DNA from 3 places in the Planomonospora corallina genome. Region 2 is predicted to be linked to each of the others. Evidence: riboswitches for the same ligand, from Rfam matches in the RefSeq annotation. Region 2 holds a riboswitch; each other region holds the start of a gene.
What was found. A riboswitch is a leader RNA that binds a small molecule or an ion and turns the genes downstream of it on or off. The one in region 2 is predicted to bind S-adenosylmethionine.
Positions count from the first base shown of each region.

Region 1: another riboswitch for S-adenosylmethionine. It lies ahead of thrC (threonine synthase); the one in region 2 lies ahead of ACFOWE_RS27135 (hypothetical protein).
Region 3: another riboswitch for S-adenosylmethionine. It lies ahead of ACFOWE_RS03155 (aminotransferase class V-fold PLP-dependent enzyme); the one in region 2 lies ahead of ACFOWE_RS27135 (hypothetical protein).

Region 1 covers NZ_JBHSBM010000019.1:29,885-33,148, reverse strand. The annotation lists gene ACFOWE_RS18545 (alpha,alpha-trehalose-phosphate synthase (UDP-forming)) at 1-611, opposite strand, end outside; gene ACFOWE_RS18540 (RNA polymerase sigma factor) at 771-1,328, shown strand; SAM riboswitch class I at 1,473-1,613, shown strand; gene thrC (threonine synthase) at 1,628-2,893, shown strand; gene ACFOWE_RS18530 (MoaD/ThiS family protein) at 2,917-3,192, shown strand.
Region 2 covers NZ_JBHSBM010000040.1:63,923-67,186, reverse strand. The annotation lists gene ACFOWE_RS27150 (HNH endonuclease) at 1-196, opposite strand, end outside; gene ACFOWE_RS27145 (hypothetical protein) at 423-707, opposite strand; gene ACFOWE_RS27140 (hypothetical protein) at 990-1,208, shown strand; partial or broken gene ACFOWE_RS27135 (hypothetical protein) at 1,178-1,828, opposite strand; SAM riboswitch class IV at 1,879-1,987, opposite strand; gene ACFOWE_RS27130 (PASTA domain-containing protein) at 2,183-2,707, shown strand; gene ACFOWE_RS27125 (hypothetical protein) at 2,960-3,264, shown strand, end outside.
Region 3 covers NZ_JBHSBM010000009.1:52,845-56,108, forward strand. The annotation lists gene ACFOWE_RS03150 (NADH-quinone oxidoreductase subunit D) at 1-133, opposite strand, end outside; gene ACFOWE_RS03155 (aminotransferase class V-fold PLP-dependent enzyme) at 182-1,546, opposite strand; SAM riboswitch class IV at 1,609-1,726, opposite strand; gene ACFOWE_RS03160 (TerC family protein) at 1,875-2,639, shown strand; gene ACFOWE_RS03165 (cytochrome P450) at 2,671-3,264, shown strand, end outside.

The sequences.
Region 1 (3,264 bases), on a different contig from region 2:
TCGGCCCCCAGGATGCCCTCCAGCAGCTCGGTCGCGACGTCGTCCGGGAGCAGGGAGAAGTACTCCGGCGGGGCCCACGGGGTGTGCGAGAAGTGCGCGATGCTCACGTCGGGCCGCTCGATGCGGAGCATGGCCGGGGTCAGGCTGAGGTGGTAGTCCTGCACCAGCACCTGCGCGCCGTGCGCGGCCTCCTCGGCCAGCGCCACCGCGAACGCGGCGTTGTAGGACTGGTAGGACTCCCACTCGCGGCGGAAGCGGGCGTCGAAGTGCGGGGTGTTGGCGGTGTCGTAGAGCAGGTGGTGGACGAACCAGAGCGTGGAGTTGGCCACCGCGTTGTAGGCGCGGTGGAAGGTCGCCGGGGGGATGTCGAGCATGCGCAGCGCGCCGGTGTCGTATCCCGCCCGGTCGAGGCGGCCACCGGGCGCCTGCCGTACGGCGGCGCGGTCGCCGTCGGAGAGCGCGGCGCAGACCCAGAGCAGGTCCAGCTCCTTGGCCACCTCCGACAGGCCGGACACCAGCCCGCCGCCGCCCCGGCGCATGGAGAGCGAGCCGTCCTCCGAGACGGTGAACGAGACGGGGCCACGATTGGACGCCACCAGGATCGTGTTCATGCTTTCCTCGACTAGGGAGACAGGCCCCTTCAGCTTCTACGCCTACTGCGGACGCCGGGGGATCGGCCCGCCTTGGGGGATGCTTGCCTCAGAGGTTAACCAAACATTTCCGTCGACCATAGGATGTCCGGCGACGGTGACCGCTGATTGGGGCTCGTGATGGCGCTGGACGAGACGACCGAGGGACTGGCCCGGGCGGCGGCCCAGGGCGACCATCGGGCTCTGGGCGAGCTGCTGCGGCGCATCGAGCCCGACGTGCTGCGGCACTGCAACCGGATCCTCCCCTACCGGCAGGACGCCGAGGAGGCGTGCCAGGACACCCTGCTGGCGGTGGCCCGCAACATCGGCCGCTTCGAGGGCCGGGCCCGGTTCAGCACGTGGCTGCACATCGTGACGGCCAACTGCGCGCGGACCACCTACCGCTCGCTGAAGCGGCGCGCGGCCGAGCAGAGCTCCGAGGAGCTGCCGCTGCAGAAGCCCGACGTCGCCCGGGTGAGCGTGATCGCGGGCTCCCGGCTGGACCTGCTCGACGTGATGGAGGCGCTGGAGGCGTCCAAGCCCGACCTGGCCCAGGCGCTGGTGCTGCGCGACATCTGCCAGCTCGACTACAACGAGGTGGCCGAGCAGCTCGGCATCCCGCTGGGCACCGCCAAGTCCCGCATCCACCAGGCGCGCAAGTACGTCCAGGGGGCGCTGGGCGAGGCCTACGGGTCCTGACGCCCTCGCGGCCCTGCGGCGCGGCCCGGTTCGCGTCCGTCAGGTAACACGATCCGTCTCGCGAAGTGAGACGGTTGGTCGGAGCGGCGAAAAGCCGGGGTAGAGTGCTTTCAACCTGCTCAACGGGTTCGACAACTGAATACGTGCTCATCCAGAGGGGTGGAGGGACCGGCCCTGCGAAGCCCCGGCAACCCTCCCGGTTCAAGACTCGTGATCTGACGAGGTCGGCCGGGACAGGTGCCAATTCCGGTCTGTGACCAAGGTGGTCGCAGACGAAGATGAGGGAAAGGCCTCGCTTCATGGCGCTTGCAACCGCTGAAACCACCGCCGCTTCGCTCGACTTCGGCCCCGCCGTGGCCCTGTCCTGTCGCGAGTGCGGCGCCCGTTACGACCTCGGCCCGGACTTCGCCTGTACCGAGTGTTTCGGCCCGCTCGAGATCGCCTACGAGCTGCCCCGGGTGACCCGCGAGGAGATCGCCGCCGGGCCGAGCAACATCTGGCGCTACCGCTCGCTGCTCCCGGTCCCGGCGGACGTCGCCTCCAAGCGGAACATGGCCCCCGGCTGGACCAAGCTGGTCAAGGCCGACAACCTCGCCCGCGAGCTGGGTGTCCGCGCACTCCACGTGAAGGACGACTCCGGCAACCCCACGCACTCCTTCAAGGACCGGGTGGTGGCCATCGCCGTCGAGGCGGCCCGCAACTTCGGCTTCCACACCCTGTCCTGCTCCTCCACCGGCAATCTCGCCGGCGCGGTCACCGCCGCCGCGGCCCGCGCCGGCCTCGACGCCTGCGTCTTCATCCCCGCCGACCTGGAGGAGGCCAAGATCGTCATGGCCTCGGTGTACGGCGGGCGCCTCGTGGCCATCGACGGCACCTACGACGACGTGAACCGCTTCTGCTCCGAGCTCATCGGCGACGAGCTGGGCGACCGGTGGGGCTTCGTCAACGTCAACCTCCGCCCCTACTACGCGGAGGGCTCCAAGACGCTCGCCTACGAGATCGCCGAGCAGCTCGGCTGGCGGCTCCCCGACCAGATCGTCGTCCCGGTGGCCTCCGGCTCCCAGCTCACGAAGATCGACAAGGGCTTCAAGGAGCTGATCGCCCTCGGCCTCGTCGAGGACAAGCCGTACAAGATCTTCGCCGCCCAGGCCGAGGGCTGCTCGCCGGTCTCCGCGGCCTACAAGGCCGGTCACGACGTGATCCGCCCGGTCAAGCCCGACACGATCGCCAAGTCGCTGGCGATCGGCAACCCGGCCGACGGGCCGTACGTGCTGGACATCGCCCGGCGCACCGGCGGCGCGGTGGAGGACGTCACGGACGCGGAGATCGTCGACGCGATCCGGCTGCTGGCCCGGACCGAGGGCATCTTCGCCGAGACGGCGGGCGGTGTCACCGTCGGCGTGCTGCGCAAGCTGGTCGCCGAGGGCCGGCTCGACCCGGACGGCGAGACGGTCGTGCTGAACACCGGTGAGGGGCTCAAGACCCTCGACGCGGTTTCCGGGCACGCGCGTCCCACCGCCGTGATCCGGCCTTCTCTCGACGCATTCCGTACCGCCCTCGCCTGAGAACTCCTGAAAGGTACTCGACCATGAGCGTTTCCGTGCGGATTCCGACGATTCTTCGGACTTACACCAATGGTGCCGCGGAGGTGAGCGGGGAAGGGGCGACCCTCCGGGAGGTCCTGGAGAAGCTCGACGCCGACTATCCCGGCATCGGTGCCCGGATTCTCGATGAAACGGGCAAGATCCGGCGTTTTGTCAACGTCTATGTGGGAGAAGAGGACGTCCGTTTCGCGGACAACCTCGACACCGCCACGCCGCCCGGCGTTCAGGTCTCCATCATTCCGGCGGTCGCCGGAGGCTGACCCGCACCCCGCGCCTCCGGGCGTCCGCCGCTCGACGGGGCGCCGTCACGACACCCGCACCGGCCTCGGCCG
Region 2 (3,264 bases):
CCAGGCTCGCGGCGCCGTTGCCCTCACCGAAGAACTCCCACGCCTCCGAGAGCCGCAGCCGGGCGAAGCCGCTGTAGAAGCCGCCGCCGACCACGCGGTTGTGCGGATGGTGGCTCTTGAAGAAGAACGGCTCGCCGTGGTCGAGGACCTTGAACTCCCGCGCCCCGGACGGACGCCAGAAGTTGACCTCACTCACCCCGGGCCGGGCCGGGCCGCCAGGAAGCGGTACCACTCGGTGTCCGTCACCCCGACATACGCCTTCACACCGGAGATTGTGCACTCCTGAAGATCGTCTGCGCCAGATGACCCTGAAGTTCACAGCCGATGTCCGCCCCCCTTACCCGGCCGATCTCCTGGAGAACGAGCAGGCCCGGAGAACCCATCAGCACTCCCGGGAACGACGCACACCGTACGAGGATCCGTCAGCGGTCCTCTCCGCCTGCCTCACCGAACAAATCGTGCACGCTCTGGACGGTCGCCGCGCGGATCACCCAGACCTCCAGCAGGGCGAGGTCGGTGCAGGCGGTGATCCGGGCACGGGTGTCGTCCGGCACCTCCAGACCACGGGCGGCCAGCACCAGCAGGACCACCCGGGCCGCTTCTTCCACCATGCCTTCGAGCCTGCCCTCGGCCCTGCCCGCTTCCAGACCATGGCCGTAGTGCTCGCGGGCAAAGGGGCTGTAGACGGGCCAAGCGGCGGTCCCCATGTTCTCCTCCACGCGGTCGGCCTCCTCCTCGATCCCCGGTCCTCGCCAGGAACCGATCGATCACCCTTCTGGTCGCTGCCCCATTGTCGGAGATCATGGCTCCCTCGTCCGCCCGATCCGCGAAGACGACCGGTTGACGACCGTCCGATGCGACAGTCTGGGCGGCAGACAGCGGCGACCGCTTCTGGACAACGCTCTCGTGTCGTCCTGTGGGCACGGATACCGCAAGGCGGTGAGGCTCCGGCTGCGATATCCGGGGCGCCGGAGCCGCAGTACACCTTGGTGCGCGTCTCACCGGTCATGGGGCATGGTCTCACCGGCAGCCGGGTCGCCACCGTGGGGCAGGGCGGGCCCAGCGGCTTCCCGTCGCGAGTAGCAACGGCGGTGAGCCGGTCGGCGGTCCAGCGCAGTACGGCGGGCTGCCCGAAGTCGCGGGCCAGCTCCAGCACCGCCTCCTCGTCGGCGTCGGCGAACGCGACGGCCTGCTCGGCCCAGCCGTAGGAGGAGTGGTAGCCGTCCGGGTCGTAGCAGGACGCCTCCAGTACGGCGGGCAGCCGGCCCGCGGGGACGCGGTTCCCGTGGATCTCGGCCAGCAGCCGCCGGTGCGCCTCCACGTTGGGCTTGAGGGGCAGGGTGGCCCCGTGCGGGTTCCATGCGGTGAGCACATACACGATCCCGGTGAAGGGGTGGGCCTCGGGCCCGGATTCCGCCCGGCCATCGGGCTCGGCGCCCACCCGGCCACCGGGCTCGCTTTCCTCCCGGACCTCCGCATCGGCGCCCTCCCGGTCCTCCGCGTCGGCTCCCGGCCGGGCGTCTGAGGTCCGACGGACGTCCCAGAGCGTGCCGTCGGGGCCGGTGATGCGGATCGCCCCGCGCCGCCAGGCCTGCTCGGGCGCCAGGTGCTCCGCCGGACGGTCGGCCACCACGGCCTGGGCGAGCCCGTGCTCGGGGCTGCCCGGCGGGTGCACCTGCCAGCGGCAGCCGCAGATGAGGCACTCGCCGTACCAGAAGCCGGCGCCCTCGTGGAGGACGAGGTCGCGGACGTCGGCGATGGCGCCGAAGTCGACGTCGCAGCTCGGGCAGCGCCGGTGGCGGAGCGGTAGGTGGCCGGGGACGGGCATGGTGCGCCTCCAGGGTCCTGGTCCGGACCCCGGTGGCCGAGGGCTCCGGTGATCCGCCGTTCTCCGCGCACCTCGCGCGGAGCAGGTCGTCACCCGGGGCACCCGCGGCGAGCGGGGTGCCGTCCAGCGAACCGGGGCTTGGCGCTGGAGCTCATGACCTGCCGGGACCATAACGCCCGCCCAGCCGGTCGTCAATCGTGCACTCCAAGCAGATCCATCCATAAGGAAATGCGTAACACCAGCCAGGCGCAAGATCCCCGATGTTCACAGCTCCTAGTTGTGTTTACAGTTCACAAGTGATTTACTGGTGTCCACAAAGAGCCGATCCCGGTTCCCCTACCCAGGGAGAGCGCCATGACGCAGCCCCACCACCAGCCGTATCCGCCGAAGCAGCCGGGCCGGGGCGTGTCCGGGCTGGCCGCCTGCCTGATCGCGGTCGTGGCGCTCGGCGCCGGATGCCTCGGCGGTGTCGCGATCGCCGGACCGGACGGCACGGCCGCCGAAGCCGCGCCCGCGCCGACCGTCACCGAGACCGCCCAGGCCAAGGCTCCGGCCGGGGAGCCCGCCGCCGCCAAGCCCGCTGCCAAGCCCGCCGTCGAGGAGTCCACCGAGGAGAACGCCGGGCTGCCGGAGCCGCAGGTGGACGAGCCCGCGCAGGTGAAGCTGCCGGACTTCACCGGTCAGAACGCGGCCGTCGCGCAGGAGTGGCTCGTCGACCACGGCTGGGACGAGTACGAGGAGATCAAGCTCGGCTCCCAGGACGAGTACGACACCTTCGTGATCCTCCCGGAGAACTGGACGGTCACCAAGCAGTCCCACCGCGCCGGCACCAAGGTCAAGGTGGGCACGACCATCGTCCTGACCTGCACCAAGAACTGACCCGCACCGAGAACCGGCCCTCCCCAGGCGGCGCCCGCCCGCCGCCCTCCCGCCCGTCCGCCCCCGCCCGCCGTCCGGTACGGCGGAGCGCTCCGGCTCGGAGCCGCGACCGCCGGGAGACGGCAGGGGCACGCGCCGAGCGGCCCCGGACAGGGCCGAGCCGCCCGCACGCGCGTCCCGCCGCCGGGACGGCGGCCACGTATCCACCCCCTCCATGCCCGGCATGGGGACCAGCACGAAGGGATGTGTCCCATGCGCATCCAGCGGACCGAGACCCCGAAGACCGGCGTTCAGCAGGCCTGCGCTCCTGAGGCGGGCATCCGGAATGCCGCCTTCCAGAAGCCCGCCCTCCGGAAGGCCGCCCTCCAGAAGCTCCCCGGCCGGAACACCGCCGTCAGGACGGCCATCGGCCGGAACACCGCCCTCCGGCGGGCCGCGCTTCTCGCCGCCGCCTGCCTCTGCGCGGCGACACTCACGGCCTGCGGAAACGCGGCCGGGAGCGAACTCGCGAGCGCGGCGCGACCGGCCGCGACGGTCACCGTCACGGCCACCGCCAC
Region 3 (3,264 bases), on a different contig from region 2:
GCAGCACGCCGTGCGTGGACGGGTGCTGCGGGCCGATGTTGAGGACCATGTCCTCGGTCGCGAGCTCCTTGCCGCCGGCGCCGCCGCCGACGAGTGAGGCTCCGGCACCGATTCCCACGACCCGTTCCGTCATGGGGCCATCATCCCCCAGCGGGGGCCCGCCGGGTCCACCCGGCGGGGGTCACTTCGGCGCCGCGGCGCCGCGACGGGAGACGATCTCCTCCAGGGCGCGGACGAGACGGTCGACGTGCTCGTCGGTGGTGCCGATGCCGATCGAGGCGCGGAGCGCGGAGACCGTCGTGTCCTCGCAGCCGCCGTCCTTCACCCCGCCCAGCAGGTGCCGGACGAACGGGTGGGCGCAGAACTTCCCGTCGCGCACGCCGATGCCGTACTCGTCGGAGAGGGCCTCGGCGACCTCGCGGGCGGTCAGGCCCTCCACCACGAAGGAGACGATGCCGACGCGCGGGTGGTCGGGGCCCCACAGGGAGAGCTCGTGCACGCCCTCGACCGCGGCCAGGCCCGCGCGGAGCCTGCCGAGCAGGCGCTCCTCCTCGCGGACCAGCGCCGTCCAGCCGGTGGCGCTCAGCGCGTCGCAGGCGGCGGCCAGGGCGACGGCGCCCAGCACGTTGGGAGTGCCCGCCTCGTGCCGGGCCTCGGGGTCGTCGTGCCACTCGACGCCCCCGACGCCCCCGCCGTCGCCGCCGTCCCCGACGCCTCCGCCGCCCACGGAGCGCACCGCCCCGCCGCCCTTGAGGTACGGCTCGGCCTCCGCGAGCCAGTCGGGGCGGCCGACGAGCGCGCCCGTGCCGAAGGGTGCGTAGAGCTTGTGCCCGGAGAAGACCACGTAGTCCAGGTCGAGCGCGGTCAGGTTGAGGCGGCGGTGCGGGACGAGCTGGGCCGCGTCGACGAGGATGCGGGCGCCGTGCCGGTGGGCGACGTGCGCCAGGGCGGCGATCGGCCACAGCTCGCCGGTGACGTTGGAGGCGGCGGTCACCACGAGCAGCTTCGGGCCCTCGATGCCTGTGAGGGCCTCGTCGACCGCGCGGACGGCCTCGCCGGGGAAGGCGGGCGGCGCCAGCCGTACGGCGCCGGCCCAGGGCAGCAGCGAGGCGTGGTGCTCGGAGTCGAAGACCACGACGGTGGTGCCCTCCGGCAGGGCGCGGGCCAGCAGGTTGACGGCGTCTGTGGTGTTGCGGGTGAAGACCACCGCGTCGCCGGGGCGGGCGCCGACGAAGGCGCGGACCGTGTGCCGGGCCTGCTCGTAGCGGGCCGTGGTGAGTTGCGAGGCGTAGCCGGCGCCCCGGTGGACGCTGGAGTAGGCCGGGAGCGCGGCGGCGACGGCGGCGCTCACCGGCTCGAGACAGGGGGCGCTGGCGGCGTAGTCGAGGTTGGCGTAGGGGACGAGCCTGCCGCCCCGGACGGGGACGGCGAGGTCGGCGCCGAGCACGGGAGGGATGGGCCGGTCGCCGGCGGCCCGCCGGACGGGCTCCGGAGCGGCGGCGGGGGCGGCGGGGGCGTCGGTGGTGAAGATGCCGAGCAGGGACACGCCAGGACTCCTTCGAGGTCATCGGACCCCAAGCCCCTGCGAGGCGTGGCGATGGTGCGTGGAGCCCGCGCTTGACCGGCGCCACTCCGGCGCCGGACCAGGTCCTCACCCGGGGCACCCCGCCGCGGACGCGAGGGTTGCCGGCCAGCGAGCCGGGGCTTGTCACTGGCACTCATGACCTACCGCGAACTATAACCATCCCGGCCCGCCGGTCCGCAAGTCGGACACGGAATGGTGTCGGCCGCCTCGGGCAGGAACCTCCGGAGCCCGCCGATCGTCTATGCGGCGTGACCGGCTGGAACACCACGACCCCTCGGAGGAGACGGCGATGGACTGGGTGGCAGACCCGCAGATCTGGATAGGGTTCCTCACCCTCGTCGGCCTGGAGATCGTCCTCGGCATCGACAACGTCATCTTCATCTCGATCCTGGCGGGCAAGCTCCCGCCGGAGCAGCGTGACAAGGCGCGCAAGCTGGGGCTGCTCGCCGCGCTGCTCAGCCGCCTGGCGCTGCTGCTGGCCCTCTCCTGGGTCATACGGCTCACCGCCCCGCTCTTCGAGGTCCTCGGGCAGGAGATCTCGGGCCGCGACCTGATCCTGATCCTGGGCGGCCTGTTCCTGATAGGGAAGAGCGTCTTCGAGATCCACGACAACCTGGAGGGCAAGTCCGGCCACGCCGGAGGGAAGGTCGCCTCCTCCTTCGCCGCGGTGATCGTGCAGATCATGATCCTGGACATCGTCTTCTCGCTCGACTCGGTGATCACCGCGGTCGGCATGGTGGACGAGATCGGCGTCATGGTCGCGGCCGTCGTCGTCTCGGTCCTGGTGATGCTGTTCGCCTCCGGGCCGATCAGCCGCTTCGTGGACCGGCACCCGAGCATCAAGATGCTCGCCCTGTCCTTCCTGATCCTGATCGGCGTCGTGCTCCTGGCCGAGGGCTTCGAGCAGCACATCCCCAAGGGCTACATCTACTTCGCGATGGCCTTCTCGCTGCTGGTGGAGATGCTCAACATCCGCATGCGGAGCAAGCCGGGCGCCGAGGAGCCGGTGGAGCTGCACCACCGCTACGAGGAGGAGAAGCCCGCCGAGGGGTAGACGGGGCGCGTTCCCGGATTACGATGCGAATGTGAAGTTTGATCCTTGGAGTCCGGAATTCGTCGCCCATCCCTATGACGTCTACGCCGAGCTGCGCCGCGAGCGGCCGGTCGGCTTCTTCGAGCCGACCGGCCAGTGGCTGATCGCCCGGCACGCCGACGTCAACGCGCTGCTGCGCGACCGCAGGCTCGGCCGGTCGTACCTGCACACGGCCACCCACGCGGAGTTCGGCCGGCCCGACGACCCGGAGTTCCAGGAGCCGTTCTGGCGGGTGGTCCGCGCCGGGATGCTCGACGTGGAGCCGCCGGTCCACACCCGCCTGAGGAGGCTGGTCTCCAAGGCGTTCACCCCCCGCATGGTCGAGGCGCTCCGGCCCAAGGTCGCCGAGCTCGCCGGCGGGCTCGTGGACCGCTTCGCCGAGCGCGGCGGAGGCGATCTCATCGCCGAGGTGGCCGAGCCGCTCCCGGTGACCGTGATCGCCGAGATGCTCGGCGTGCCCGAGGCCGACCGGCACCTGCTGCGCCCCTGGTCCGCCGACATCTGCGGGATGTACGAGCTCAACCCCTCGGTCGAGGCCCAGCACACCGCCGTGCGCGCGGCGGAGGAGTTCTCCGCCTACCTCGTC